Regions from separate parts of the Streptomyces sp. NPDC001351 genome, predicted to be linked through region 3. Evidence: predicted binding sites of a transcription regulator. Region 3 holds the regulator's gene; each other region holds the start of a gene.
The links. Region 3 encodes HrcA, which represses chaperone genes, less so after heat shock. Its sites were predicted from a motif close to TTNGCACTCNGNNNNNCNGAGTGCNAA; they were not measured.
Positions count from the first base shown of each region.

Region 1: the regulator HrcA is predicted to act here: its motif matches at 4,747-4,773, upstream of groES (co-chaperone GroES).
Region 2: the regulator HrcA is predicted to act here: its motif matches at 4,048-4,074, upstream of groL (chaperonin GroEL).

Region 1 covers NZ_JBIAWS010000002.1:292,398-302,357, reverse strand. Annotated here, with positions in the region: gene ACFY1U_RS07040 (LysR family transcriptional regulator) at 1-70, opposite strand, end outside; gene ACFY1U_RS07035 (MOSC domain-containing protein) at 151-819, shown strand; gene ACFY1U_RS07030 (SDR family NAD(P)-dependent oxidoreductase) at 916-1,689, shown strand; gene ACFY1U_RS07025 (ester cyclase) at 1,775-2,482, shown strand; gene groL (chaperonin GroEL) at 2,547-4,172, opposite strand; gene groES (co-chaperone GroES) at 4,292-4,600, opposite strand; gene ACFY1U_RS07010 (polysaccharide deacetylase family protein) at 4,850-5,665, opposite strand; gene ACFY1U_RS07005 (polysaccharide deacetylase family protein) at 5,662-6,594, opposite strand; gene ACFY1U_RS07000 (methyltransferase domain-containing protein) at 6,684-7,859, shown strand; gene ACFY1U_RS06995 (RNA polymerase sigma factor) at 7,860-9,134, opposite strand; gene ACFY1U_RS06990 (YciI family protein) at 9,181-9,537, opposite strand; gene ACFY1U_RS06985 (FG-GAP-like repeat-containing protein) at 9,672-9,960, opposite strand, start outside.
Region 2 covers NZ_JBIAWS010000008.1:389,714-399,673, forward strand. Annotated here, with positions in the region: gene ACFY1U_RS29855 (metallophosphoesterase) at 1-787, opposite strand, end outside; gene ACFY1U_RS29860 (NADH:flavin oxidoreductase) at 979-2,124, opposite strand; gene groL (chaperonin GroEL) at 2,262-3,884, opposite strand; gene ACFY1U_RS29870 (cold-shock protein) at 4,209-4,415, opposite strand; gene ACFY1U_RS29875 (MoaD/ThiS family protein) at 4,867-5,142, opposite strand; gene thrC (threonine synthase) at 5,187-6,473, opposite strand; SAM riboswitch class I at 6,492-6,649, opposite strand; gene ACFY1U_RS29885 (glucosyl-3-phosphoglycerate synthase) at 6,811-7,755, shown strand; gene ACFY1U_RS29890 (trehalose-6-phosphate synthase) at 7,851-9,242, shown strand; gene otsB (trehalose-phosphatase) at 9,301-9,960, opposite strand, start outside.
Region 3 covers NZ_JBIAWS010000001.1:147,719-157,678, forward strand. Annotated here, with positions in the region: gene ACFY1U_RS00625 (SpoIIE family protein phosphatase) at 1-500, shown strand, start outside; gene hemW (radical SAM family heme chaperone HemW) at 532-1,764, shown strand; gene ACFY1U_RS00635 (Uma2 family endonuclease) at 1,832-2,383, shown strand; gene ACFY1U_RS00640 (DUF3097 domain-containing protein) at 2,361-3,176, opposite strand; gene ACFY1U_RS00645 (MBL fold metallo-hydrolase) at 3,211-3,939, opposite strand; gene hrcA (heat-inducible transcriptional repressor HrcA) at 4,091-5,107, shown strand; gene dnaJ (molecular chaperone DnaJ) at 5,108-6,244, shown strand; gene ACFY1U_RS00660 (nitronate monooxygenase) at 6,323-7,399, shown strand; gene ACFY1U_RS00665 (16S rRNA (uracil(1498)-N(3))-methyltransferase) at 7,396-8,148, shown strand; gene ACFY1U_RS00670 (VOC family protein) at 8,169-8,561, shown strand; gene ACFY1U_RS00675 (hypothetical protein) at 8,639-9,199, shown strand; gene ACFY1U_RS00680 (S41 family peptidase) at 9,245-9,960, shown strand, end outside.

The sequences.
Region 1 (9,960 bases), on a different contig from region 3:
GGCCCGCGGCCGAGAAGGAGCCGGTGGTGGCGACGGCGCGCAGGACGCGCAGATGACGGGCTTCGATCACCGTTCGAGGATAAGTGATCCTTTGGTAGGGCGCCCGATAATGCGTCGACGCTTTGAGTCGACGTGACCTACTGTTCGGTCATGAAGCTACTGTCAGTGAACCTCGGCCGCCCGAAGCGCGTGCCGTACACCGGCCAGCCGGATGGGGTGACCGGCATCGACAAGCGGCCGGTCGACGGTCCGGTGCGGGTGGCGGCGCCCGGGCCCAAGGGCGTCGGTGCGAGCGGGCTGGCCGGGGACGCGGTGTGCGAGCTGCGCCACCACGGGGGCGACGACCAGGCGGTGTACGCGGTCGCGCGCGAGGACCTCGACGACTGGGAGCGCGAGTTGGGGCGCAAGCTGCCGAGCGGCTCGTTCGGCGAGAACCTCACCACCGAGGGCCTCGACATATCCGGCGCACTGATCGGCGAGCGCTGGCGGATCGGACCGGACGTCGTCCTGGAGGTCACCTCCGGCCGGATCCCCTGCCTCACCTTCCAGGGCCATCTGGGTGAGAAGGGGTGGGTGAGGCGGTTCACGCAGAAGGGTGCCCCGGGCGCGTACCTGCGGGTGATCGAGCCCGGCGAGATCCGCGCCGGCGACCCGGTCGAGATCGTGCACCTGCCGGACCACGACGTGACGGTGGCGCTGCAGTTCCGGGCGGTCACGACGGAGCGGGAACTGCTGCCGCGGCTGCTGGCGGCGGGCGAGGCACTGCATCCGGACGGCCGCGAGGCGGCACGGCTGTACCTGGAGAAGCACGGTTCCTGACGACTCGTCAGATGTCCGCTCTCCCCGGATGCTTCACCACCGTCGGGCCCTGTGCAGAGATCGGATTCCCGCAGTCCGGGTCACTACCCTTGGGCCATGACAACGGCTCTGATTACGGGATCGACCGCGGGCATCGGCGCCGCGTTCGCGCGGCGGCTGTCGGCGGACGGGCACAATCTGGTGCTCGTCGCCCGCGACACCAAGCGGTTGCGAGAACAGGCGACCGAACTGCACGACCGGCACGGCATCGAGGCGGAGGTGCTCACCGCCGACCTCGCCACGGACGAGGGCATCGAGGCCGTGGCCGCGCGCCTGGCCGACCGCAAGAACCCCGTCGACCTGCTGATCAACAACGCCGGCTTCGGCAACAAGGGCCGCTTCCTCGACGTGGCGATGGCCGACGAGCTGACGATGCTCAAGGTGCACTGCGAGGCGGTGCTGCGCCTCACGGCGGCGGCGACCGAGGCGATGCGCGAGCGCGGCCGCGGCGGGGTCGTCAACGTCGCGTCGGTGGCCGCCTTCGTGCCGCGCGGCACGTACGGCGCCTCCAAGGCGTGGGTCGTGCAGTTCACGCAGGGGGCGGCGAAGGACCTGGCGGGCAGCGGGGTGCGGTTGATGGCGCTGTGCCCGGGATTCGTGCGGACCGAGTTCCATCAGCGGGCCGGGATGGGCACGGACAACATCCCCGGCTGGATGTGGCTCGATGCAGACAAGCTGGTGGCGGCGGCCCTGTCGGACCTGGCGCGAGGCAAGTCGCTGTCCGTTCCGGACCCGCGGTACAAGGCGCTGATGGGGATCGTGAAGGTGACGCCCCGGGGCCTGCTGGGCGGGATCACCTCGCGGACCGGGCGGAAGTACGGGCCGCAGTAGCCTCCCGGCGCTCGGGGGGCGCCGGGGAGCCCCGGTGGGAGAATGGTGCTGTTCAACCGCAGCCCGGGGAACCGGAGGCGACGCCATGACCTTCGTGCAGATCATCGACTGCAGGACCAGCCGGTTCGACGACATCAACCGGCTGATGGACACATGGGTCGAACAGACCAGGGGGAAGCGGACGGCGACGCACGCGGTGGTCGGCAAGGACCACTCCGATGCGTCCCACTTCATCGAGATCGTGGAGTTCCCCTCGTTCGAGGAGGCGATGCGGAACTCCAACCTGCCCGAGACCGACAAGGTCTTCCGCGAGATGGTGGCTCTCTGCGACGAGATGCCGACCTTCACCGACCTGGACGTCGTGCGCGACGAGCAGTTGTACGCGGCGAACGTGCGGCGGTTCTTCGAGACCATCGCCACCAGGGGCGAACTGCCGCCGCTGAACGATCTCATCGCCGAGAACTACCACGACCACGATCCCGCCAACGAGCAGGACACCATGGGCATGGACGCCATGCGGCGCGAGATCGGCATGTGGCGCAGCGGGTTCGACTTCACCTTCGACGTCGAGGACCAGATCTCCCAGGGTGACCGGGTGAGCACCCGGTGGACCTGGCGCGGCACCCAGACCGGTGAGTTCATGGGGCTCCCGTCCACCGGGAAGAACGTCGTCATGACCGGCACGACCCTCTTCCGGTGCAATGAGGAAGGGAAGATCGTCGAGGGCTGGTGGCAGTACGACCGGCTGGGGCTGATGGCGCAACTGGGCGCGCTGGAGGGGCTGGAGCAGTAGGAGGACGGCGAAAGGCCCGGCACCCCCAGGGGTGCCGGGCCTTCGTACCGACTACTGAGCGAGGTCAGTGGGCGTGGCCGTGGCCGTGGCCCGCGGCGGCCGGCTCTTCCTCTTCCTTCTTCTCGACGACCAGGGTCTCGGTCGTCAGCAGGAGGGAGGCGATGGAGGCGGCGTTCTCCAGGGCGGAGCGGGTGACCTTGACCGGGTCGATGACACCGGCCTTGACCAGGTCGCCGTACTCGCCGGTGGCGGCGTTGAAGCCCTGGCCCTTCTCGAGCTCGGCGACCTTGGAGGTGATGACGTAGCCCTCGAGGCCCGCGTTCTCGGCGATCCAGCGCAGCGGCTCGACGACCGCGCGGCGGACGACGGCGACACCGGTGGCCTCGTCGCCGGTCTTGCCGAGGGAGCCCTCGAGCACCTTGGCGGCGTGCACCAGCGCGGAGCCACCACCGGAGACGATGCCCTCCTCGACCGCGGCGCGGGTCGCGGAGATGGCGTCCTCCAGACGGTGCTTCTTCTCCTTCAGCTCCACCTCGGTGGCGGCGCCGACCTTGATCACGCACACGCCGCCGGCCAGCTTCGCGAGGCGCTCCTGGAGCTTCTCGCGGTCCCAGTCGGAGTCCGTGTTCTCGATCTCGGCCTTGATCTGGGCCACGCGGCCGACGACGTCCTCGGAGTTGCCGGCACCGTCGACGAGGGTGGTGTCGTCCTTGGTGACCGTCACGCGGCGGGCGGAGCCGAGCACGTCCAGGCCGACCTGGTCGAGCTTGAGGCCGACCTCCTCGGAGATGACGGTGGCGCCGGTGAGGATCGCCATGTCCTGCAGCATCGCCTTGCGGCGGTCGCCGAAGCCCGGGGCCTTCACCGCGACGGCGTTGAAGGTGCCGCGGATCTTGTTGACGACCAGGGTGGACAGGGCCTCGCCCTCGACGTCCTCGGCGATGATCAGCAGCGGCTTGGAGGAGTTGGTCTGGATGACCTTCTCCAGCAGCGGCAGCAGGTCGGCGATGGAGGAGATCTTGCCCTGGTTGATGAGGATGTAGGGGTCCTCCAGGACGGCCTCCATGCGCTCCTGGTCCGTCACGAAGTACGGCGACAGGTAGCCCTTGTCGAAGGCCATGCCCTCGGTGAAGTCCAGCTCCAGACCGAAGGTGTTGGACTCCTCGACGGTGATGACACCGTCCTTGCCGACCTTGTCCATCGCCTCGGCGATGAGCTCGCCGACCTGCTGGTCCTGCGCGGAGAGCGCGGCCACGGCGGCGATGTCGGACTTCTCGTCGATCGGGCGGGCGGTGGCGAGGAGGTCCTCGGAGACGGCCGCCACGGCCGCGTCGATGCCCTTCTTCAGCAGCGCCGGGGAAGCACCCGCGGCGACGTTCTTCAGGCCCTCGCGCACCAGCGCCTGGGCGAGCACGGTGGCGGTGGTGGTGCCGTCACCCGCGATGTCGTTGGTCTTGGTCGCCACCTCCTTCACCAGCTGCGCGCCGAGGTTCTCGTACGGGTCCTCGACCTCGACCTCACGGGCGATGGTGACGCCGTCGTTGGTGATGGTGGGCGCGCCGAACTTCTTGTCGATGACGACGTTGCGGCCCTTGGGGCCGATCGTCACCTTGACCGTGTCGGCCAGCTTGTTGACGCCGCGCTCGAGGGCGCGACGGGCGTCCTCGTCGAACTTCAGGATCTTCGCCATGGGAGCGGTTCAGCCCTCTCGGAAAACGTGGGTGAAACGAACTGCGCCCCGGACGCCCGGCTTCATAAGGTCGCGGGAACCCGGGGCGCAGCTCACAAGCAAGAAATGCTTGAAGTGAATTACTTCTCGATGATCGCGAGGACGTCGCGAGCCGAGAGGACGAGGTACTCCTCGCCGTTGTACTTCACCTCGGTGCCGCCGTACTTGCTGTACAGCACGATGTCGCCGGTCTTGACGTCGAGCGGAAGGCGCTCGCCGTTCTCGAAGCGGCCCGGGCCCACGGCCAGGACGACGCCCTCCTGGGGCTTCTCCTTGGCGGTGTCCGGGATGACCAGGCCAGAGGCGGTGGTCTGCTCCGCGTCGAGCGGCTGGACCACGATGCGGTCCTCAAGCGGCTTGATGGCAACCTTGGAGCTGGTGGTCGTCACGATCCGACCTCCCCCTTCGGAGATCTCACGGGGTTAACTGTCTGAGGTGGCGACCAGGTGGATCCGTCGTCGCGGGTGCCGGACCTGCCCGTCGCGTAGTTGGCACTCTCCAGTGGGGAGTGCCAGAGCCGAGACTATGACCGGGATTAGCACTCGGTCAAGCGGAGTGCCAATGCCCGCGGCGCGTCGCCCCGGTTCACCGGCTTGAAGGGCCTCGTCCTCGCCCGCCGGACGGGCCGGGACGGGACGTCAGACGTAGTCCTCCAGGCGGCCCACCGTCAGGCCGGCCTCCTGGACGCGTCTCAGCAATCGCACCGTGCGCTCCTTCAGGGTGAGGCCCGAGTCCTCGTCCGGGTCCAGGGCCACGATGTCGCCGGGACGGAGCCGGTGGGCGCCGCGCCGGTACGTCAGTTCGCCGCCTGCCGTCATCGACACCCGCCACAGGACCAGGGCCGCGATGCCGCAGTCGGCGGCCGCCCGGCGGGTGGTGGTGTCGTAGGTGCCGTAGGGCGGGCGGAAGAGGCGGGGGCGGCTGCCGAAGCGGGATCCGAGTCTGTCCTGCTGGCCGCAGATCTCGGCGCGCTGGCGAGCGTAGGACAGGCCGCGCAGGGCGGGGTGGTCGAGGGTGTGATTCTGGATGCTCGCGCCGACCGAGCGGAGCCGGGCGAAGTGGCCGTACCCCGGTCCGGCCACGCTGTCCGTGAGGAACATGCTGACCGGCAGCCGCAGTTCACGGACCAGGTCGACGAAGCGGGGGTCCTTCTCGGCGCCGTCGTCGTAGGTCAGGAAGACGACCTTGTCGTGGGTACGGATGCGGGACACGACCGGGGGCAGCCCCTTGCCCGCCGTACGGGCCCGCGTCGCCCGAGAAGGCTTCGGGGCGGGCGGCAGCGGGGCCGTGAGACCCCAGCGGCGGTACGGCCGCCGGGGTGTTCCGGTGGGCCCGTGCGGCCGTACGCGCTGGGCCGCCTTCTCACCCAGCCGTTCGATGGGATCGACGGACTGGGCGCAGCCGGTGAGGAGCGCGCACGCCAGGGCGGCGGCCGCCAGGCCCCTCAGGCTCACAGGTAGTCCTCCAGGCGGGCCACCGCATAGCCCTCGGCCGTGACCTTGTTCAGAAAGCGGCGCATGTCGTCGACCATCGTGCCGTCCCACTCGTCACGGCCGCGGAAGTGGGTGAGGACGATGTCGCCGGGGTGCAGGTCCCGGTCGTCCTCGCGGTACTCCCAGTGGTCGACGAAGACCTCCTCGTCCCAGATGGGCGCGTACTTGATGCCGCAGGCCTTGGCGGCCATCAGGGTGTCCTGGTTGTAGTTGCCGAAGGGCGGGCGGAAGAGGATCGGGCGCCGGCCGAACTGCTTCCGCATGATCGTCTGCATGCCGCAGATCTCGTGCTTCTGCTCCCGGTACGACAGGCCCGGGAGGTAGGGGTGGGTGAGCGTGTGGTTGTTGAGGGTCACTCCCTCGGACTGCATCCGACGGAAGTAGGCGTAGTCGTCCTTGACCAGGAAGTTGCTGAGGAAGGCGGAGTACGGGATCTTCAGGTCGCTCATCATCCGCAGGAACGCCGGATCCTTCTCGGCGCCGTCGTCGATGGTCAGGAAGACGACTTTCTGCTTGGTCGGGACGGTCGTGAAGACGGGCGGGAGGTTCAGCTCCTCCTGGTCGTCCACCTCGAAGCCCTTGCGCGCCCTGATCTTCGGCTTCTTCACGGGCGGTGACGGAGCCGTCAGCGGGACCTTCGCCAGGTCCCAGTGGCGCGCCGCGGCGGCGCGGGCGAGGTACGCGCTGTGCAGCTTCGTGGCGTACGAGTCGAGGGCGCGGGCCGCGGGCGCGTGCAGGGGCGGCTCCTGGCCGGGGGCCGGGTGCACCGGCGGGCCGCCGAACTGGGCACAGCCCGAGGCGATGGCCGCGACGGCGAGCACGGCGATTCCACCGCGGACCCACGTCACCCCGTAAGCACGATTTTTATCGTTTTGTACTACTGCTCGCATGGTGCCGGATCCTCGCAGGCCTGCGCCCGGATCCCGGCCCGCCACGCGGCCGGAGGCGCACCGTCCACCGACTGGCCCACAATGGGCCGGTGAACGACCTCGCCGACCTGCTCACCCCCGAAGGCCGCGCCCTCCTCGACGAGGTGCGCGGCACGGCCCCTGCCGACGAGCTCGCCGTCGCCACCCGGCTGCGCCGCGAGCACCCCGCCGGGCTGGTGTCGGCGGCACTCGGACAGGCGCGGCTGCGGCAGCGGGCGGCGGCCAAGTTCGGCGCCGAGGACGCGGAGCGGATGTTCTTCACGCCGAACGGGGTGGAGCAGTCGACGCGGGCGAGCGTCGCCACGTACCGGGCGGAGTGCTTCCAGGCACTGGGGGTGCGGTCCGTGGCCGACCTGTGCTGCGGGATCGGCGGGGACGCGATCGCGTTCGCCCGGGCCGGGATCAGGGTCCTCGCCGTGGACCGGGATCCGGCGACGGCGGCCGTGGCGCGCGCGAACGCCGACGCGCTCGGGCTGGCCGGGCTGATCGAGGTGCGGGAGGCGGACGTCACGGAGGTGGACACGGCCGGCTACGACGCCGTGTTCGTCGATCCGGCCCGGCGCGGCGGCCGAGGGCGGATCTTCGACCCCGAGGCCTACTCCCCTCCCCTGTCCTGGGCCGTGTCCGCCGCGTCCAAGGCGCCGCTCGGTGTGCTGAAGATCGCGCCCGGCATTCCGCACGAAGCCATCCCCGCCGAGGCCGAGGCCGAATGGATCTCGGACCGAGGGGACGTCAAGGAAGCGGTGCTGTGGTTCGGCGCGGGCAGGACACCGGGCGCGCGGCGGGCGACACTGCTGCCGTCGCTCGCCGGCATCTGGGCCTCGCCCGACATCATGTTGCCCGACCCCCAAGTCCGGCCCGTAGGGCGGTACTTGTACGAGCCCGACGGCGCCGTCATCCGGGCCCATCTGGTCGCCGAGGTGGCCGAGGAACTCGACGGCGGGCTGGTCGACGCCACCATCGCGTACATCACCGCCGACGAGTTGCGGCCGACGCCGTATGCGACCCCGTACGAGATCACCGATCAACTCCCCTTCAACGTCAAGAAGTTGAAGGCCCTGCTGCGGGAGCGGGAGGTCGGGATCCTGACCGTGAAGAAGCGGGGCTCGGCGGTGGAGCCGGAGGAGCTGCGGAAGAAGGTCAAGCCCCAGGGGCCGGGCTCGGCCACCGTGTTCCTGACGCGTGTGGCGGGGGCACCGACCATGCTTGTCGGGCACCCCGCCTGATCAGGACGGATCGGCCGCACGGCGCAGCAGCAGCTCCCGCTCGCGTTCGTTGCGCGCGAGTCCCGCCGCCCGTACGAACTCCTCGCGCGCCTCGTCCCTGCGCCCGAGCCGTGCCAGCAGGTCGCCGCGGACGCTGGGCAGCAGGTGGTAGTCGCGCAGGGTGGGTTCGGCGGCCAGGGCGTCGACGATCGCCAGCCCCTGTGCCGGTCCCTCCGCCATGGAGACGGCGACGGCGCGGTTGAGTTCGACGACCGGGGACGGGGCGCGGGCGGCGAGCAGGCCGTACAGCGTCGCGATGCTCTTCCAGTCGGTCTCCTCGTAGGTGTACGCGTGCGCGTGGCAGGCGGCGATGGCGGCTTGGAGGGCGTACGGGCCCGGGGCGCCCGTGGCGGTGGCGTCGGCGCGGTGCAGGGCCGTGATGCCGCGGGCGATGAGCATGCGGTTCCAGCGGCGGCGGTTCTGGTCCTTGAGGAGGACGGGTTCGCCGTCCGGACCGGTGCGGGCGGCCGCGCGGGACGCCTGGAACTCCAGGAGGGAGGTCAGGGCGTGCACCTCGGGCTCCTTGGGCATCAGAGCGGACAGCACGCGGGCCAGGCGCAGCGCGTCCTCGCAGAGCGCGGGGCGCAGCCAGTCGTCGCCGGCCGTGGCGGCGTACCCCTCGTTGAAGATCAGGTAGATGACGTCCAGGACGGAGCCGAGCCGGGCCTCGCGTTCCGGGCCGTAGGGCACCTCGAAGGCGACGTTCCTGGTGGCGAGGGTCTTCTTGGCGCGGACGATGCGCTGGGCGACCGTGGGCTCCGGGACGAGGAAGGCGCGGGCGATCTCCTGCGTGGTCAGGCCGCCGAGCAGGCGCAGGGTGAGGGCGGTGCGGGCCTCCGCGGACAGCACCGGGTGACAGGTGGTGAAGACGAGCCTCAGCAGGTCGTCGTCGATGTCCTCGGGGTCGGCGGGCTCCTGGGGCGGTGCGGTCTCCGACAGGTCCCGGCCGATCTCGGTCAGCTTGCGGGCATAGTTCTCCCGGCGGCGGACCAGGTCCACGGCCCGGCGCCGCGCGATGGCCATGAGCCAGGCGCCCGGGTTGTCGGGAACGCCGTCGCGCGGCCACTGCTCCAGCGCGGCGACCAGCGCGTCCTGCGCGAGCTCCTCGGCGATGCCGACGTCCCGGACGACACGGGTGACACCGGCGATGATGCGCGGCGACTCCATGCGGAAGACGGTCTCCACGACCGTCTCCACGGAGGAGCGGGCATCGGTGGTGGGGGGCTGTGAGGTCACAGCCCCCCATTCGACACCCGTACGTCCCCGCAGCCAAGGAAGCGGCTCAGCCCTCCATGATCTCCCGGACCTCGCAGGTGACCGTCCAGTGCTCCTCGTGCACCTTCAGGAAGCGCTTGGTCCACTCGATCGCCTCGGCCATGTCCTTGGCCTGGATGATCGCGTAGCCCCCGACGACCTCCTTCGCCTCGGTGAAGGGGCCGTCGGTCACCGACAGCTGCCCGTTCTCCCACCGCACCCGGGTCCCCTGGGCGGTCGGCGTGAGCCCGGCGGTGTCGAGCAGCACCCCGGCCTTCGTCATCTCCTCGATCAGCTCGCCCATGCGCTGCATCAGGGCCTCGCTGGGACCCTCGGCGGGGGCGGTCTTCTCGTCGATCTGGACCATCGACAGGTAACGCGGCATGGTGACTCCTTGGTCGCTACGGGGCCGGTCCTTCCCGGCCTCTCACCAGTGCGTCGATCGGGAGAGGCCGGGATCGACGGACTCCGCGTATTTCTTCGGAGTTTTTTCCCGGAGCGCTGACCTGCCAGGACCTGCTAGGACAGCTCCCAGCCGAACGCCGCCTTCGTGTACGGCGCCCCGACCGTCCGCCCGCCGAAGGTGAACGCCGCGTCCGTCACGATGCCCGTGGGACGCCCCCGCAGGGACCAGACCGCGCCGTCGCCTGCGTTCTCGTGGGGCGCCGCCGCCGCGAGGTCCGCGTAGCCGTTGCCGTTGATGTCGAGGAGGCTGACCGCGCCGCCGAAGCCGTCGCTCGTCTCGACGGCTCCCGGGACGCCCTTGGTGTTCTGGGTGAAGCCCTGCGCGCCCTTTCCGGTCAGACCG
Region 2 (9,960 bases), on a different contig from region 3:
TCGGCCCGGACGAGCCCGCCCCCTCGCCCAGCTCCACCAGCGAGGCCGACGCCCCGCGCACCGCACGCTCCGTGCCGGGAGGTGTCGTCAGGTCGATGCGGTTGACCACGCCCGGGGTGACCCACACCGGAATCGCTTCGAGCAGCCCGAACAACTGGAGGTGGAAGTGCCCGGTGAGAACGACCCGGACATCGGTGCCACGGATCACCTCCGCCAGCGCCGAAGGATTACGGAGACCGAAGACGCGCTGCGTCTCGACGTCGAGCGCGATCGGCGGGTGATGGAGGGCGAGGACCGTCCCCTTCTCCGCAGGGGTCGCCAACACGCCACGAAGCCAAGCGAGTTGCTCATCACCGAGCCACCCGTGCACCTTGCCCGGCACGAGCGAGTCCAGCGTGACGAAACGCCACCCGCCCACCACACTCACCGCGGCCCGCTCCCCCGCCGCGGACTCGAGAACCGTCTCGGCCCGCTCGCCCCCGTCCGCAGCCAGATGCCCGCTGCCCAGCACCTTGCCGAAGGCCTCGCGCTCGTCGTGGTTGCCGGTCGTACAGAACACGGGCGCGTTCAGCGGCAGCGCGAACTCGGTCAGCAGCTCTCGTACGGTCGTGTATGCCTCCACCGCCCCGTCGTTGGCGAGGTCACCGGTGACGACGATCGCGTCCACGTCCCGCTGGTGGCGCAGTTCGGCGAGCATGAGGCGCAGGGAATCGGTGGCATTGACGCCGTGCCGGTTGGGGGCGTCGGTGCGCTCGATATGGGTGTCGGACAGGTGCAGGATCCTCATGTCCCGGAACGCTAGCCGTAGTTGACCTCGGCAACCAGAACGTCAGGCCGCTGTTTTCAGCCGGTCGTGGGGGTCCCCCCGCTCGAGCGAAGCCGAGAGTGGGGGAGTTTGAGGACGAGGCCGCAGGCCGATGGGGGTCTGGGGGCGCGGCCCCCAGGGAGGCGCACCCCCACCGACCCGTACCGCACAGCTCAGCTCAGCGTCTTCAACGCACTCGCCGAGTACGGCTCAAGCTCATCGCTCCGGCCGGCCAACACCTTCGTCGCCCACTCGGGATCCTGCAGCAACGCCCGTCCGACAGCGACGAAGTCGTACTCCTCGCGCTCCAGCCGGTCCAGCAGGTCGTCGATCCCCCGGACCGGCGACCCCTCCCCGGCAAACCCCCGGATGAAGTCCCCGTCGAGTCCCACCGATCCGACGGTGATGGTCGGCCGCCCCGTCAGCTTCTTCGTCCACCCCGCCAGGTTGAGGTCGGAGCCGTCGAACTCCGGCAGCCAGTACCGCCGTGTGGAGGCATGGAACGCGTCCACACCCGCCGCGGTCAGCGGCGCGAGGATCGCCTCCAGCTCCTCCGGCGTCTCGGCGAGACGCGCGTCGTACGCCTCCTGCTTCCACTGCGAGTAGCGGAACAGGATCGGGAACTCGGGCGAGACGGCCTCCCGTACGGCCGCCACGATCTCCGCCGCGAACTTCGTACGGGCCACGGGGTCGCCGCCGTACGCGTCCGTACGACGGTTGGTGCCGGCCCACAGGAACTGGTCGAGGAGGTAGCCGTGCGCGCCGTGCAGTTCTATGCCGTCGAAGCCGATGCGCTCGGCGGCGACCGCGGACTCGACGAACGCGCCGATGACGGCGTCGATGTCGGCCTGCGTCATGGGCGTCGCGTCCTCGACGCCGGTGACGCGCAGACCGGAGGGGCCGTGCGAGGGGGCGCCCGGGTAGGGGCCGTCGCCCTGGTTGCGGACCGTCCCGATGTGCCACAGCTGCGGAACGATCGTGCCGCCCGCCGCGTGCACCGCCTCGGCGACCTTCTGCCAGCCCGCGAGCTGCTCCTCGCCGTGGAACCGGGGGACGCGGTCGCTGTTGCCGGCCGACTCGTGGCCGACGTAGGTGCCCTCGGTGACGATCAGTCCGACGCCGGCGGCGGCCCGGCGGGCGTAGTACGACACCACGTCCTCGCCGGGGATGCCGCCCGGGGAGAACATGCGCGTCATGGGCGCCATGACGATGCGGTTGGGGACGGTCAGGCCGTTGATCGCGGTGGGCCGGGAGAGGACCTCGGCGGCGCGGGAGGGGGCGGTGGTCACGTGGGTGGGCTCCTCGTGCGATGGCTGCATTAACCGAATGGTATGTGCACACGCATTGTTGCACCCGCTTAAGCAATTCTCCTATGACCTCGGACACGCCCGAGGGCGGCACCCCCTGTTTCCAGGGAGTGCCGCCCTCGGTGGAACCCGGATCAGCCGGAGGCCGATCAGAAGTCCATGTCACCGCCCGGCATACCGCCACCGGCGGGCGCGGCGGCCTTCTCCGGCTTGTCGGCGATGACGGCCTCGGTGGTGAGGAAGAGCGCGGCGATGGACGCGGCGTTCTGCAGGGCAGAGCGCGTGACCTTCGCCGGGTCGATGATGCCTTCCTTGACCAGGTCGACGTACTCGCCGGTCGCGGCGTTCAGGCCGTGGCCCGGGGTCAGGTTGCGCACCTTCTCCACCACGACACCGCCCTCGAGGCCGGCGTTGACGGCGATCTGCTTCAGCGGGGCCTCGAGCGCGATGCGCACGGCGTTGGCGCCGGTCGCCTCGTCACCTTCGAGGTCCAGCTTCTCGAAGACGCTGGACGCCTGGATGAGCGCCACGCCACCACCGGCGACGATGCCCTCCTCGACGGCGGCCTTCGCGTTGCGGACGGCGTCCTCGATGCGGTGCTTGCGCTCCTTGAGCTCCACCTCGGTGGCGGCACCGGCCTTGATGACCGCGACACCGCCGGCGAGCTTCGCCAGGCGCTCCTGCAGCTTCTCGCGGTCGTAGTCCGAGTCGCTGTTCTCGATCTCGGCACGGATCTGGTTGACCCGGCCCTGCACCTGCTCCGTGGAGCCGGCGCCGTCGACGATGGTGGTCTCGTCCTTGGTGATGACCACCTTGCGGGCGCGGCCCAGCAGGTCGAGGGAGGTGTTCTCGAGCTTGAGACCGACCTCCTCGGAGATGACCTCGCCACCGGTGAGGATGGCGATGTCGTTCAGCATCGCCTTGCGGCGGTCGCCGAAGCCGGGGGCCTTGACCGCGACGGACTTGAAGGTGCCGCGGATCTTGTTGACGACCAGGGTCGACAGGGCCTCGCCCTCGACGTCCTCGGCGATGATCAGCAGCGGCTTGCCCGACTGCATGACCTTCTCCAGGAGCGGGAGCAGGTCCTTGACGGAACCGATCTTGGAGTTGGCGATCAGGATGTACGGGTCGTCGAGCGACGCCTCCATCCGCTCCATGTCGGTGGCGAAGTACGCCGAGATGTAGCCCTTGTCGAAGCGCATACCCTCGGTGAGCTCCAGCTCCAGACCGAAGGTCTGGGACTCCTCGACGGTGATGACGCCTTCCTTGCCGACCTTGTCCATGGCCTCGGCGATGAGCTCGCCGATCTGGGTGTCGGCGGCGGAGATGGAGGCCGTGGAAGCGATCTGCTCCTTGGTCTCGACATCCTTGGCCTGCTCGAGCAGGGCACCGGAGACGGCCTCGACGGCCTTCTCGATACCGCGCTTGAGGGCCATCGGGTTGGCGCCGGCGGCTACGTTGCGCAGGCCTTCCTTGACCAGGGCCTGGGCGAGCACGGTCGCGGTGGTCGTACCGTCACCGGCGACGTCGTCCGTCTTCTTGGCGACTTCCTTGACCAGCTCGGCGCCGATCTTCTCGTACGGGTCCTCGAGTTCGATCTCCTTGGCGATGGAGACACCATCGTTGGTGATCGTGGGGGCGCCCCACTTCTTCTCGAGGACGACGTTGCGGCCCTTGGGGCCGAGCGTCACCTTCACGGCGTCCGCGAGCTGGTTCATGCCGCGCTCGAGGCCGCGCCGCGCCTCCTCGTCGAACGCGATGATCTTGGCCATGTGAAGTGGTCCCTCCAGGACTGGGGGTGATTCCTTCGGACCGCGCCCGCGCCCGCGACGGACGGCACGCACGCCTCGTGGTTCCTTGCCCCACCTGGCCTGCGGGCCTCACCGACCCGGTCCATCTTTGTCACTCTCACCTTCAGAGTGCTAACGCCAATGATTAGCACTCGGCATGGTCGAGTGCAAGCGCCCCTCAGGGAACAGCCGGGGCGACGGGCCGCCCGGGCCCGCCGCCGGACATGCCGAAGGGCCCGCACCCTCAGGTGCGGGCCCTTCGATCAAGAACAGAAGAACGTCGCTGCAGTTAACCCGGCGCGTGCTTCAGCTGGTCGCCAGACGGACCATGTCCGCCTGCGGCCCCTTCTGGCCCTGCGAGATCTCGAAATCGACCCGCTGACCCTCTTCCAGGGTGCGGTAGCCGTCCATCTGAATCGCACTGTAGTGGACGAAAACATCCGCACCACCGTCGACCGCGATGAAGCCGTACCCCTTCTCCGCGTTGAACCACTTGACGGTGCCCTGAGCCATGCCTAACTCCCCTATTACTGGCCCTTGCACAGATCCACACTTCGCGGATCCGGGTCAGACCTCACCCCCCACGGTTGGGGGCGTGCGCCGGAACGCGTCGACCGCGGCTGAATGTATCTGTCCAACTGCCGTCTGCAACAGGTCAATCGGACGAGAATTCCGGGCACGACCGGTCCGGAATTTACGGAGAATTCGCCCGAATTCAGGGCAAGTCGGGCCCCATAAATGGAGCATAAGGCGCAAAAAACCTGCACACTTTGGCTACTTCTCGCTGCCCGAGAAGTAGGAACTCATATGCACGCGGCAAGCGGAGTCGAGCAGGTTCCCCAACTGTACCGTGCTCAACCATGCAGAATTGCCCCCTCCGCTTCTCTCACGGAGGGGGCAATTCGATGAACTCTCGGTAATCAGCGTTACCGACGGTAATAATCGGTCGTCCGACCTGTTTCGGTCAGCCTCCGGCCACGGCCGGGATGATCGAGACGCCCGCCCCGTCCGGAGTCGCCGTCTCCAGCCCCTGCTCGAACCGCACGTCGTCGTCGTTCACATAGACATTGACGAAGCGGCGAAGCTTGCCCTGGTCATCGAGAACACGCGCGGCGATACCGGTGTGGTTCTTCTCCAGATCGGCGATGACCTCGCCGAGGGTCCCACCTTCAGCAGTGACCTCGGCCTGGCCGCCGGTGTAGGTGCGCAGGATGGTGGGGATACGGACGTTGACGCTCACGATGAACCTCCGGTCGGGGTATGGCTTTTAAGGGGCACGGGGAACTACGCGAGGCCGGCCTCGCGGAACGACTCCAGGCTCGGGCGAATCGTGGCGGTGAGCCCGGTGCCAGCCACCGCATCCAGTGTCTTCAGACCGTCTCCCGTGTTGAGGACGACCGTGGTCAGCGTCGGGTCGAGGACACCGTTCTCGATGAGCTTGCGCGTCACACCCACGGTCACGCCACCGGCGGTCTCCGCGAAGATTCCCTCGGTCCTGGCGAGCAGCCGGATCGCGTCCACGATCTGCTCGTCGTTCACGTCCTCCACCGCCCCACCGGTACGGCGAGCGATGTCCAGCACATACGGCCCGTCCGCCGGGTTGCCGATGGCCAGCGACTTGGCGATCGTGTTCGGCTTCTGCGGCCGCACCACGTCGTGCCCGGCCTTGTAGGCCACCGACACCGGCGAGCAGCCCTCGGCCTGGGCGCCGAAGATCTTGTACGGCTTGTCCTCGACGAGGCCGAGCTTGATCAGCTCTTGCAGCCCCTTGTCGATCTTCGTCAGCTGCGAGCCGGAGGCGATCGGCACGACCAGCTGGTCCGGCAGCCGCCAGCCGAGCTGCTCGCAGATCTCGTACGCCAGGGTCTTGGAGCCCTCGGCGTAGTACGGCCGCAGGTTGACGTTGACGAAGCCCCAGCCCTCGCCGGCCGGGTCGCCGATCAGCTCGGAGCAGAAGCGGTTCACGTCGTCGTAGTTGCCCTCGATGCCGACGAGCTCGCCGCCGTAGACCGCGGCCATGACGACCTTGCCCTGCTCCAGGTCGTGCGGGATGAACACGCAGGAACGGAAGCCGGCGCGGGCGGCGGCGGCACCCACCGCACCGGCCAGGTTGCCGGTGGACGAGCAGGACAGGGTGGTGAAGTCGAAGGCGCGGGCGGCCTCGATGGCCTGGGCGACGACCCGGTCCTTGAAGGAGTGCGTCGGGTTGCCGGAGTCGTCCTTGACGTACAGACCGCCGGTCACGCCCAGCTCGCGGGCCAGGTTGTCGGCCTTGACGAGCTTGGTCCAACCGGGGTTGATGTTGGGCTTGTCCGCCACGTCCGCCGGGACGGGCAGCAGGGGCGCGTAACGCCAGATGTTCGCGGGACCCGCCTCGATCTGCTTGCGGAGCTCCTCGGTGTCGTAGGCCGAGAAGTCGTACGCGATCTCGAGCGGGCCGAAACACTCCTCGCAGGCGAAGACCGGGCCGAGGGGCACCTGGTGACCGCACTCGCGGCAGGAGAGCGCCGCGGCGGGACCGAGGTCGACGGTCGTGGAGTCGGTGGTGCTTGCAACAGTCTGCGCAGCCATGTGAGGCGAGGCCCTTTCTCCTCATCTTCCTCACGACGCATCTCGCCGTGAGACGGATTTGGCACCTTCCCTAGCCGGGAGCCTCGCGGAACGATCAGCATCGATCGGTTACGAGACCGGCTGGAGGGTTGCCGGGGCTTCATCGGGCCGTATCCCTCTGCCCCTCTGGATGAGCGGTATGCGGTTGTGAACGCCGGGCGACCCCGACATGCGATGGTCACCAGCGTTGTTCAAGACTGTAACGGAAGGCCAGGACAGTTGAGATAGTCGTCCGAACCGCGAGATGGATCACATGATGATCCGGTCTTCGCCGAGAGAACGCAGAGGAGCCGCCTACGTGCTGGAAGAAGTCGAGCGCTGGCTGAGCACCCGCTCCTGGTCCCTGACCGACCGCCCTCTCCACCAGATCCTCGCTGCCAAGCAGCGCACGGGACAGTCGGTCAGCGTCGTGCTGCCCGCGCTCAACGAGGAGGAGACGGTCGGCGACATCGTCGCGATCATCCGTCACGACCTGATGCAGCAGGTTCCGCTCGTCGACGAGATCGTCGTCGTCGACTCCGGGTCCACCGACCGTACGTCCGAGGTCGCCGCGGCGGCCGGGGCCAGGGTCGTCCACCGTGACGACATCCTGCCCCGTATCCCGACCGTCCCCGGCAAGGGCGAGGTGCTGTGGCGCTCGCTCCTGGTCACGAGCGGGGACATCGTCTGCTTCATCGACGCCGACCTCAAGGAGTTCTCCTCCGACTTCGTCTCCGGGATCGTCGGCCCGCTGCTCACCGACCCGGCGGTCGACCTGGTCAAGGGCATGTACGACCGTCCGCTGGCCGGCGCCCAGGGCCAGGGCGGCCGGGTCACCGAACTGATGGCGCGCCCGCTGCTCAACATGCACTGGCCGCAGCTGGCGGGCTTCGTGCAGCCGCTCGGCGGTGAGTACGCGGCCCGGCGCAGCCTGCTGGAACAGCTGCCGTTCCCCGTCGGGTACGGCGTCGAGCTGGGCATGCTGGTCGACGCCCTGCACCTGGTGGGCCTCGACGCACTCGCCCAGGTGGACGTCGGGGTGCGCAAGCACCGCCACCAGGACGGGCAGGCGCTGGGCCGGATGTCCGCCGCGATCTACCGCACGGCACAGCTGAGGCTGGCCCGCGGCCACCTCATCCGTCCCTCCCTCACCCAGTTCGAACGGGGCGAGGACGGCTTCGAGCCGCGCACCTACTCCGTGGACACGGAGGAGCGGCCGCCGATGGTGGAGATCACGGAGTACGCGTCGCGCAAGGTCGCCTGAGGCGGCGCGTTACGCGGCGTGGGCGGTGTATACGGTCCACTCGCAGAGCGCAGCCGTACGTTTGAGCGTTTACGGGCCGGGCTAGGTTGAGGCGTATGGCTTCCACGCACGGCGCTGGTCATCAGGTGCTGGTCGCGTCCAACCGCGGCCCGGTCTCGTACGAAGTGCAGGAGGACGGCTCGCTGGCCGCCAGGCGTGGCGGCGGCGGGCTGGTCTCCGGCCTCTCCGCGATCGGGCCCGACGCGGACGCCCTGTGGGTGTGCTCGGCCCTGTCCGACGGCGATCGCGAGGCGGTACGGCGCGGGGCCGGCGAGGGCGGGGTGCGGATGCTGGACATCCCGGCCGGCGTGCACGCCGACGCGTACAACGGCATCGCGAACTCGGTGCTGTGGTTCGTGCACCACATGCTGTACCAGACGCCGCTGGAGCCGGTCTTCGACGCGGAGTTCCGGCGGCAGTGGGCGTCGTACGAGACCTACAACCGGGCCTTCGCCGAGGCGCTGGCGCAGGAGGCGGCCGAGGGCGCGGCGGTGCTGGTGCAGGACTACCACCTGTGTCTGGTGCCGGGCATGCTCCGCGAGCTCCGTCCCGACCTGCGCATCGGGCACTTCTCGCACACGCCGTGGGCACCGGTGGACTACTTCCGGATGCTGCCGGACGACATCGCCGAGCAGCTTCTGCACGGCATGCTGGGCGCCGACCGGCTGGGCTTTCTGACCCGGCGCTGGGCGGACGCGTTCACGGCGTGCGCCACGGCGGTGGTGGGCGGCCTCGGGGGCACGGAGATCGGCGTGCACGGCCTGGGCGCGGACGCGGACTTCCTGCGCAAGCGCTCGCACGAGGCCGATGTGGCCGAGCGGATGGCCGCGCTGAAGGAGGAGATCGGCGCCGGCCGCAGGACGGTCGTGCGGGTCGACCGCACCGAGCTGTCGAAGAACATCGTGCGCGGGCTGCTGGCGTACCGGCAGCTGCTGGAGGACCGCCCCGAGTGGCGGGAGCGGGTCGTGCATGTCGCGTTCGCCTATCCCTCCCGGCAGGACCTCGCCGTGTACCGCGACTACACGGCCGAGGTGCAGCGGGTGGCCGAGGAGATCAACTCCCGTTTCGGGACGCCTGGTTGGACCCCCGTCGTGCTGCACGTCAAGGACGACTTCGCGCGCTCGCTGGCCGCCTACCGACTGGCCGACGTGGCCCTCGTCAACCCGATCCGGGACGGCATGAACCTCGTCGCGAAGGAGGTGCCGGTCGTCTCCGACGAGGGCTGCGCACTGGTGCTGTCGCGGGAGGCGGGGGCGTACGAGGAGCTGGCCGAGGATGCGCTGACGGTGAATCCGTACGACGTGATCGCTACGGCGGAGGCGCTGCACGCGGCGTTGTGCCTGCCGGCGGCTGAGCGGGCCGAGCGGTCTAAGCGGCTTGCCGCTGCGGCTACGGCGTTGCCGCCTGCCCAGTGGTTTCTTGATCAGCTGGAGGCCTTGCGAGGCTGAGGTCTGGGGGCTGCCGCCCCCAGGCCCCCGCCTTCTCGGCCCTTAAGGGGCCTTGTCCTCAAACGCCGGACGGGCTGAAGGAATCCGCCAAGCCCCGCAGCAGGCGTACGACCCCCTCCGGGCCGTCCACCACGAGGTCCGCTCGTTCCCGTAGTTCCGTGACCTCGTCGCTGCCGCTGCACACCAGGAGGCCGGGGGTGCCGTCGGAGCGGAGTTTGTCGACGGCCGCGAAGGCGGGGAGGTCGCCGAGGTCGTCGCCGGCGTAGAGGACCGCCGAGGCGTCGATCTCGCGGACGTACTCCAGGAGGGCCACTCCCTTGTCGGTGCCCGGGGGGCGCAGTTCGAGGACCAGGCGGCCGGGTTCGACGATCAGGCCGTGGCGGGTGGCGAGGTCGGTGAGGGGGGCGCGCAGGGCCTCGAAGGCGGCCTGGGGGTCGGAGGCGCGGCGGGTGTGGACCGCGACGGCGCGGCCCTTCTCCTCGATCCAGGTGCCCTGCCAGGCGCCGATGCGGTCGAGGAAGCCGGGGAGTTCGGCGCGGACCGCGGCGACGCCGGGGTGGGGGGCGGGCGCGGTGACGTCGCCGCTGACCGCGTCCCAGCGTTCGGCGCCGTAGTGGCCGAGGACCACCAGGTGCTCCAGGCCGGGGACGCCCGCGAAGCCGCCGTGCCGCACGGCGACGCCGGCCGGGCGGCCGGTGACCACCGCGACGGAGGCGAT
Region 3 (9,960 bases):
ACCGTCTCCTCCTGGACGACGCGACGGAGGCCGCGGACGCCGCCGCCCGGGCCCTGGTACGGCCGCCCGCCCCCGGCGACGGCCCGCAGACCCGCTTCCTCTCCCTCCTCTACGGCGAGCTGACCCCCTTCGACGGCGGCATCCGCTGCACCCTCGCCTCCGCGGGCCACCCGCTCCCGCTGCTCCTCGGCCCCGACGGGAGCGTCCGCACGGTCGCCCGCCCGCAGACCCTCCTCGGCGTCGTGGAGGACGAGACGTACACCAGCGAGACCTTCGAGCTCCGCACCGGCGACAGCCTCCTGTGCGTCACGGACGGCGTGACCGAGCGCCGCTCCGGCTCCGACATGTTCGACGACGCCGACGGCCTCGCGACCGCCCTCTCCGGCTGCGCGGGCCTGAGCGCCGAGCTGATCGCGGAACGCATCCGCAGGCTCGTCCACGAGTTCGGCGGGCGCCCGCCGGAGGACGACCTCGCGCTGCTGGTGCTGCAGGCGGAGTGAGCATTTCGTACGGTGCTGGACAATGGAAGGCATGCCTTCCGCACTCCCCGACGGCGAGCCGGTCCCCGCCGACGGCGCCCTCCCCGCATCCGCGCTCGCCGGGGCCCCCGACCGCCCCCTCGGCTTCTATCTGCACGTCCCGTACTGCGCGACCCGCTGCGGCTACTGCGACTTCAACACCTACACCGCCACCGAGCTGCGCGGCACGGGCGGCGTCCTCGCCTCCCGCGACAACTACGCGGACACCCTGATCGACGAGATCCGCCTGGCGCGGAAGGTCCTGGGCGACGACCCGCGCGAGGTCCGCACGGTCTTCGTGGGCGGCGGTACGCCGACGCTGCTGGCCGCGGACGATCTCGTACGGATGCTGTCTGCGATCCGCGACGAGTTCGGCCTGGCGGCGGACGCGGAGGTGACGACGGAGGCGAACCCGGAGTCGGTGGACCCGGCGTATCTGTCCGTGCTCCGGCAGGGCGGCTTCAACCGCGTCTCCTTCGGCATGCAGAGCGCGAAGCAGCACGTGCTGAAGGTCCTGGACCGTACCCACACGCCCGGCCGCCCCGAAGCATGCGTCGCGGAGGCCCGCGCGGCCGGATTCGAGCACGTGAACCTGGACCTGATCTACGGCACCCCGGGCGAGTCGGACGACGACTGGCGGGCGTCGCTGGAGGCAGCGCTCGGGGCGGGCCCGGACCACATCAGCGCCTATGCGTTGATCGTCGAGGAGGGCACACAGCTGGCGCGTCGCATCCGCCGGGGCGAGGTCCCGATGACCGACGACGACGTCCACGCGGACCGCTATCTGATCGCGGACGAGGTGATGTCGGCGGCGGGCTTCGACTGGTACGAGGTCTCCAACTGGTCCACCTCCGAGGCGGCCCGCTGCCTGCACAACGAGCTGTACTGGCGGGGCGCCGACTGGTGGGGCGCGGGCCCCGGGGCCCACTCGCACGTGGGCGGGGTGCGGTGGTGGAACGTGAAGCACCCGGGCGCGTATGCGGCTGCGCTGGCGGCGGGGCGGTCGCCCGGCGCCGGGCGGGAGCTGCTGTCGGAGGAGGACCGGCGGGTGGAGCGGATCCTGCTGGAGCTGCGGCTGCGGGAGGGGGTGCCGCTGGGGCTGCTGCGGGAGGAGGGGCTTGCGGCTTCTCGGCGGGCGCTGGGGGAGGGCCTGCTGGAGGCGGGGCCGTATGAGGAGGGTCGGGGTGTGCTGACGTTGCGGGGGCGGTTGCTGGCGGATGCGGTGGTGCGGGATCTGGTGGACTGATCACTCGTGGGGGTGGTTGCCCCCTGGGAGCCCTGGCCTTGGCGTGTCCCGCTTTGAGGGTGCGTCCATGAAAGACCGGCAGGTGATCGATTTCTTCGGCACGCTTGACGTCCCCGAGGGGATCAGGGCCGAGCTTTTGCGAGGGGACATCGTGATGACGAGATCCCCGGATCTGGTGCACAACTGCACGGTGGCGGAAGTCCAGGATGGTGTTCCGCACAGCCGTTGGCACCGGTTGCAGCGCCAGTACGTCGAGATGCACCGGGAAACAAGCGAGCCCGTTCCGGACATCGTGGTGCTCGAACGGAGTGCCTGCCCGGATTCCGGCCGCCTCGTACCGGTCGAGGCAGTCACCATGCTGGTCGAGGTCGTGTCCAGGGCCAGCGCACACCGCGACTACGTGACCAAACGATCAATCTACGCCGGGTCCGGCGTACCGGTGTACCTGATCGTCGATCCGGAGGCGGCCGCATGCCTCGTGCTCACCGAGCCGTACGGCAGCGGCGAGTGTGCCGACTATCGATGTCAGCGCAGCTGGAGGAACGGGGAGACACTTCACCTGCCGGTGCTGAACATCGCTGTCGACACCCGCGGGTTCAGGACTGTGTTGGAGCCGTGACGAAGTCGATCAGCTCCTCCACCCGCCCCAGCAGCTCCGGCTCCAGGTCCTTGTAGGACCCGACCCGCTTCAGGATCGCCTGCCACACCGCCCCGGTGTTCTCCGAAGGCCACCCCAGCGCCCGGCACACCCCCGTCTTCCAGTCCTGCCCGTGCGGGACCCGGGGCCACGCCTCGATCCCGAGCGACGACGGCTTCACCGCCTCCCAGATGTCGATGTACGGGTGGCCGACGACCAGCGCGTGCTCGCTCGTCACCGCCTCCGCGATCCGCCACTCCTTGGTGCCCGGCACCAGGTGGTCGACCAGCACCCCCAGCCGCGCGTCCGGACCCGGTGCGAACTCCTCGACGATCGACGGCAGGTCGTCCACGCCCTCCAGGTACTCCACGACCACGCCCTCGATGCGCAGGTCGTCGCCCCAGACCTTCTCGACCAGCTCGGCGTCGTGCCTGCCCTCCACATAGATCCGCCCGGCCCGAGCGACACGCGCGCGTGCGCCGGGGACGGCCACCGAACCGGAAGCGGTACGGGTGGGCCGTACAGGAGCCGCGCCGGAAGGCCGTACGAGCGTCACCACCCGCCCCTCCAGCAGGAACCCCCGCGGCTCCAGCGGAAACACCCGGTGCTTGCCGAAGCGGTCCTCCAGGGTGACCGTGCCCGCCTCGCAGCGGATCACCGCGCCGCAGAAACCGGTGCCCGGCTCCTCGACCACCAGACCCGGTTCCGCCGGGACCTCCGGAACGGGCTTGGACTTCTTCCACGGCGGGGTCAGATCGGCAGAGTACTGGCGCATTCGAGTGACGATAGGAGAAGCCGTCGGACGGCGGCTACGACACGCCGAAACGTGCCGCCAGCTCCTCCCGCTGTCTCCGCACGAACCCCGCATCCACCACCGCTCCGTGACCGGGCACGTACAGCGCGTCCTCCCCGCCCAGGTCGAGGAGCCGGTCCAGAGCGGCCGGCCACTGTGACGGTACGGCGTCGGAGCCGGCCTGCGGTTCGCCGGACTCCTCCACCAGGTCGCCGCAGAAGACGACCTCCGGGGAGCCGGGCACCAGCACCACGAGATCGTGGGCCGAGTGGGCCGGTCCGACGTTCGCCAGCAGCACCTGCCGGCCGCCGCCCAGGTCGAGCGTCCACTCGCCGGAGACGTGATGCCGGGGCGGGACCAGCGCGTCGACCGCCTCGTCCGCCGCCCGCGTGTCCAGCCCGTTGCCCACCGCGTCCGCCCGCAGCTCCTCGCGCGCGTGCCGGCCGTCCAGCACCGTGTCGATGCCCACCGCGCCGTACACCTCCGCGCCCGCGAACGCCGCCACCCCGAGGACATGGTCGAAATGGGGATGCGTGAGCGCGAGATGAGTCACACGGTGACCGGCGAGCTCCTGCGCCTCGGCACGCAACCGCGCGCCCTCCGCGAGGCTCGACCCCGCGTCGATCAAGAGCGCCGTGCCCTCCCCGACGACCAGCCCCGTCGTGCAGTCCCAGCCCGGAAGACGGCACCGCCCGACGCCGGCCGCCAGCCGCTCCCACCCCAGCTCTTCCCAAGTCATCGTCATACGGCGACGCTAGCGGTACGCCCCGTTCAACAGGGGCCGACCTTGCCCCGGGTGTACCCCACCGCCGTACACTTGCCGGTAACGGCTGGCACTCGGACGGACAGAGTGCCAGGCGAGCGCCGAGGGGACGACTTCTGGAGGTGTGCGCTGGATGCTGAGTGAACGACGGCTTCAGGTATTGCGCGCCATCGTCCAGGACTATGTCGGCACCGAGGAGCCGGTGGGGTCGAAGGCCCTCACCGAGCGGCACAACCTCGGAGTGTCCCCGGCGACGGTACGCAACGACATGGCGGCGCTGGAGGACGAGGGGTTCATCGCCCAGCCGCACACCAGCGCGGGGCGCATCCCCACCGACAAGGGCTACCGGCTGTTCGTCGACAAGCTCGCGGGCGTCAAGCCGATGTCCGCGCCCGAGAAGCGGGCCATCCAGAACTTCCTCGACGGCGCGGTGGACCTCGACGACGTGGTGGCGCGGACGGTTCGGCTGCTCGCCCAGCTCACCCGGCAGGTCGCCGTCGTGCAGTACCCGTCCCTGACCCGCTCGACCGTGCGGCACGTGGAGCTGCTCTCGCTCGCCCCCGCGCGCGTGATGCTCGTGCTGATCACCGACACCGGCCGGGTCGAGCAGCGCATGGTCGACTGCCCGGCGCCGTTCGGGGAGGCCTCGCTCGCGGATCTGCGGGCGCGGCTCAACAGCAAGGTCGCGGGCCGCCGCTTCGCCGACGTCCCGCGGCTCGTGGAAGACCTGCCCGAAGGCTTCGACGTCGAGGACCGGGGTACGGTCTCGACAGTGCTCTCCACACTTCTGGAGACACTGGTCGAGGAGAACGAGGAACGGCTGATGATCGGCGGCACCGCCAATCTGACCCGTTTCGGGCATGACTTCCCCCTCACCATCCGCCCCGTCCTGGAGGCGCTGGAGGAGCAGGTCGTGCTCCTCAAGTTGCTTGGCGAGGCGGGGGATTCGGGCATGACGGTGCGCATCGGGCACGAGAACGCCTATGAGGGACTCAACTCCACTTCCGTGGTGTCGGTCGGCTACGGTTCGGGCGGCGAGGCAGTCGCCAAGCTCGGCGTGGTCGGACCGACCCGCATGGATTACCCGGGAACGATGGGAGCGGTACGCGCAGTGGCACGGTACGTCGGACAGATCCTGGCGGAGTCGTAAGTGGCCACGGACTACTACGCCGTTCTCGGCGTGCGCCGCGACGCGTCGCAGGAAGAGATCAAGAAGGCCTTCCGGCGGCTCGCGCGCGAGCTGCACCCGGACGTGAACCCGGACCCGAAGACCCAGGAGCGGTTCAAGGAGATCAACGCCGCTTACGAGGTGCTCTCCGACCCGCAGAAGAAGCAGGTCTACGACCTCGGCGGTGACCCGCTCTCGCAGGCCGGCGGCGGTGGCGCGGGCGGCTTCGGCGCGGGCGGCTTCGGGAACTTCTCGGACATCATGGACGCGTTCTTCGGTACGGCGTCGCAGCGCGGCCCGCGCTCGCGCACCCGCCGCGGCCAGGACGCCATGATCCGGCTGGAGATCGAGCTCGACGAGGCGGCCTTCGGCACCACGAAGGACATCCAGGTCGACACGGCGATCGTCTGCTCCACCTGTAACGGTGAGGGCGCGGCGCCGGGCACCTCCGCCCAGACGTGTGACATGTGCCGCGGCCGCGGTGAGGTGTCGCAGGTGACGCGGTCCTTCCTGGGCCAGGTCATGACCTCACGGCCGTGTCCGCAGTGCCAGGGCTTCGGGACCGTGGTCCCTACGCCGTGCCCGGAGTGCGCGGGCGACGGACGGGTCCGCTCCCGCCGTACCCTCACGGTCAAGATCCCGGCCGGTGTCGACAACGGCACCCGTATCCAGCTCGCGGGTGAGGGCGAGGTCGGCCCCGGCGGCGGTCCCGCCGGTGACCTGTACGTCGAGATCCACGAGCTGCCGCATCCGACCTTCCAGCGGCGCGGCGACGACCTGCACTGCACGGTCACCATCCCGATGACGGCCGCGTCCCTCGGCACCAAGGTGCCGCTGGAGACGCTGGACGGCATGGAGGAGGTCGACATCCGGCCCGGCACCCAGTCCGGGCAGTCGATCCCGCTGCACGGGCGGGGGGTCACGCACCTGCGCGGCGGGGGGCGCGGCGACCTGATCGTGCACGTCGAGGTGCAGACCCCGACCAAGCTGGACCCGGAGCAGGAGCGGCTGCTGCGGGAGCTTGCCAAGCTGCGGGGTGAGGAGCGGCCGCAGGGGCAGTTCCAGCCGGGGCAGCAAGGGTTGTTCTCGCGGCTGAAGGATGCGTTCAACGGGCGCTGACCGTGTGCTGGGGGCTCCGCCCCCAGGCCGGAATGGGCCGGATTCGGACTTGTTCGGAGGACGTGACAACATGCCGTCATGTCCTCCGCACTGACCGATCTCTTCCCTCATCCGATCGTGCAGGCCCCCATGGCGGGCGGTGTCTCCGTGCCGCATCTGGCCGCCGCCGTGTGCGAGGCCGGGGGGCTCGGGTTTCTCGCCGCCGGGTACAAGACGGCCGACGGCATGTACCAGGAGATCAAGCAGCTGCGGGGGATCACCAGCCGCCCCTTCGGTGTGAACCTCTTCATGCCGCAGCCCGAGTACGCCGACCCCGGCGCCGTGGAGATCTACGCCCACCAGCTGGCCGGGGAGGCCGTCTGGTACGAGACCGAGCTCGGCGATCCGGACAGCGGCCGGGACGACGCCTACGACTCCAAGCTCGCCGTGCTGCTCGACAACCCCGTGCCGGTGGTCTCCTTCCACTTCGGGGTCCCGAGCCGCGAGGTCCTCGACTCCCTCCGCCGGGCCGGCACCGTCACGCTGGTCACCGCCACCACCCCGGAGGAGGCCCTCGCCGTGCAGCTGGCGGGCGCCGACGCGGTGATCGTGCAGGGCGTGGAGGCCGGCGGTCACCAGGGCACCCACCGGGACAACCCGGAGGCGGACGGCACCGGCATCGGGCTGCTCCCGCTCGTCGCCCAGGTCCGCGAGACCGTGAGCATCCCGATCGTCGCGGCCGGCGGCATCATGCGCGGCGGGCAGATCGCCGCGGTGCTGGCCGCGGGCGCGAGCGCGGCCCAGCTCGGCACGGCGTTCCTCGCCACCCCGGAGTCCGGCGCGAACGCCGTCCACAAGCAGGCGCTCACCAACCCGCTGTTCGTGCGCACCGAGCTGACCCGGGCGTTCTCCGGCCGTCCGGCCCGCGGCCTGGTCAACCGCTTCCTGCGCGAGCACGGCCCGTACGCCCCCGCCGCCTACCCGGAGGTCCACCACCTCACCTCGCCCCTGCGCAAGAAGGCAGCCGCCTCCGGCGACGCGCAGGGCATGGCGCTGTGGGCGGGGCAGGGGCACCGCATGGCGCGCGAGCTCCCGGCCGGGCAGCTGGTGGAGGTCCTCGCCGCCGAGATCGACATGGCCAGGACAGCGTTGACGGGCAAGGGAGACCTGCGATGACCGCGCCGGTGTTCGTCGTCGGATCGCTGGCGGGCGTGGGGCCCGGCTCGATCGTCGAACTGGACGGTCCCGAGGGACGGCACGCGGTGTCCGTGCGGCGGCTGCAGCCCGGTGAGGACGTGGTGCTGACGGACGGTCTGGGCCGCGGTGCCGCCGGTGCGGTCGTGCGGACGGAGGGCAAGGACCGGCTGTTCGTCGAGCCCGTCGAGTTTCCCGTCGAGCCCGAGCCCAGCCCCCGTATCACCGTCGTCCAGGCCCTGCCCAAGGGGGACCGCGGCGAGCTGGCCGTCGAGACGATGACCGAGACCGGCGTCGACGCGATCGTGCCGTGGTCAGCGGCCCGCTGCATCACCCAGTGGAAGGGCGAGCGGGGGCTGAAGGCCCTCGCCAAGTGGCGGGCCACCGCCCGCGAGGCCGGCAAGCAGTCCCGCCGGCTGCGCTTCCCGGAGGTCACGGACGCGGCGACGACCAAGCAGGTTGCCGCACTTCTCGCCAAAGCCGACTTCGCCGCCGTCCTGCACGAGGACCGCGACTACGACAGCGAGCCGCTGGCGACCGCCGAGCTCCCCTCCTCGGGCGAGATCGTGCTGGTCGTGGGCCCCGAAGGGGGCGTGTCGGAACAGGAGTTGGCGCTGTTCTCGGAGGCGGGTGCGAAGGCGTACCGGCTCGGGCGTAGCGTGCTGCGTACATCGACCGCGGGCACCGCGGCGACCGCCCTGCTCCTGGGCCGCACCGGCCGCTGGTCCTGAACGATCACGGGGGAAACACCATGGAACTCGCCCAAGTCCGGCTCCTCGTCAGCGACTTCCCCGCCTGCTACCGCTTCTACGCCGAGGTCCTCGGCCTCAAGCCGCAGTCGGGGGCGACCGCGGGCCCGTACGAGAAGTTCAGCCCGGCCACCGGCTCGGCGGGCATCGCCCTCCAGGACCGTTCGATGATGGCCGAGGTGCTGGACGAACTGGGCGACACGGCAACCGGCCACCGCTCCCTGGTGGTGCTGCGCGTCGACGACCTCGACAGCTACTGCGAACAGATCGCCACCCGGGGCGCCGTCCTCCTGCACGGCCCGGCCCCCATGACGGACCGCATGCGGGTCGCCCATCTCAAGGACCCCGAGGGGAACCTGGTGGAGTTGCAGGAGTGGCTGCTGCTGCGCGGCTGACCGGTAGGCGCCCGCGGGCGCGTTCGTGACCGTATGCGCTCTACCGCCGGACGGCCCACGGTGGCAGGCTGCCGTCCATGGGGGCATTGAGGCGGATTTGGCGGCGGCCGCGAGGACGGCGGGCGGCGGCCGCGATGGGGCTTGCCGTGCTGGGCGTCGGCGGAGCCGTGGCCTGTGATCCGGGTGGGCTGAACTCGGCGGCCGTGGCGTACACGACCGACCAGACCGCGACCAAGGAGCTGAAGCGGCAGCACGTCGACGTGCAGTGGCTCAGCTGCACCGCCAACTACGGCAACAACAAGGTCTCCACGCGGACGGCGCCCTCGGCGAGCGAGACCACGGTCGCCAACGTCGACTGCCAGGGACAGACCAAGGACCGACGGGAGATCACCGTCACCGGCAAGGTCACCCGGGCCGTCAACGGCGCCTGTGTGCGCGGCGACCTCACCGCCAAGGTGGGCGGCAAACAGTGGTTCCATGTGACGGGGCTCGGCAACTGCAACGCGACACCGTCGCCCATCGTCAACAACCCCTCGGGCGGGAACGGCGGGCAGCCCGGCGCCACCGTCACCGTGACGGTCACCAGGACCATCTGGTGCAAGGGGGATCCGAAGTGCTGGCCCGTCGAGGGCAAGTGATCCAAACCGCTGACCCCGGGTGGGGCCGCTGCGTAGGGTGATCGGGTGACACAGCCTGCGACGCCTGCCTATCTCCGGTTTCCGCATCTGCGGGGCGAGTTGGTCGCCTTCACGGCAGAGGACGACGTGTGGCTCGCCCCCGTCGACGGCGGACGCGCCTGGCGGGTCAGTGCGGACAACACGCCGGTCACCCTGCCCCGCATCTCGCCCGACGGCACGACCGTCGCCTGGACCTCCACCCGCGACGGCGCCCCCGAGGTGCACATCGCCCCGGTCGCCGGCGGACCCTCCAAGCGGCTGACCCACTGGGGCAGTTGGCGCACCCAGGTGCGTGGCTGGACCCCGGACGGACAGGTCCTCGCGATCACCACGCACGGCCAGGCCAACCTCCGCCGCAGCTGGGCGCATGCCGTCCCGCTCGACGGCGGACCCTCCACCGTCCTGCCGTACGGCCTCGTCGGGCATGTCGCCCACGGGCCGAGCACCGTCCTGCTCTCCGCACCCATGGGGCGCGAGGCCGCCTGGTGGAAGCGGTATCGCGGGGGCACGGCGGGCAAGCTGTGGATCGACCGGGAGGGGCAGGGCGAGTTCGTACGGCTGCATGAAGAGCTCGGCGGGAACCTGGAGTCCCCGGTGTGGGCGGGGGAGCGCATCGCCTTCCTGTCCGACCACGAGGGTGTCGGGGCGCTGTACTCCTCCCTCGCCGACGGCTCCGACCTGCGCCGGCACACCCCGCTGGACGGCTTCTACGCCCGGCACGC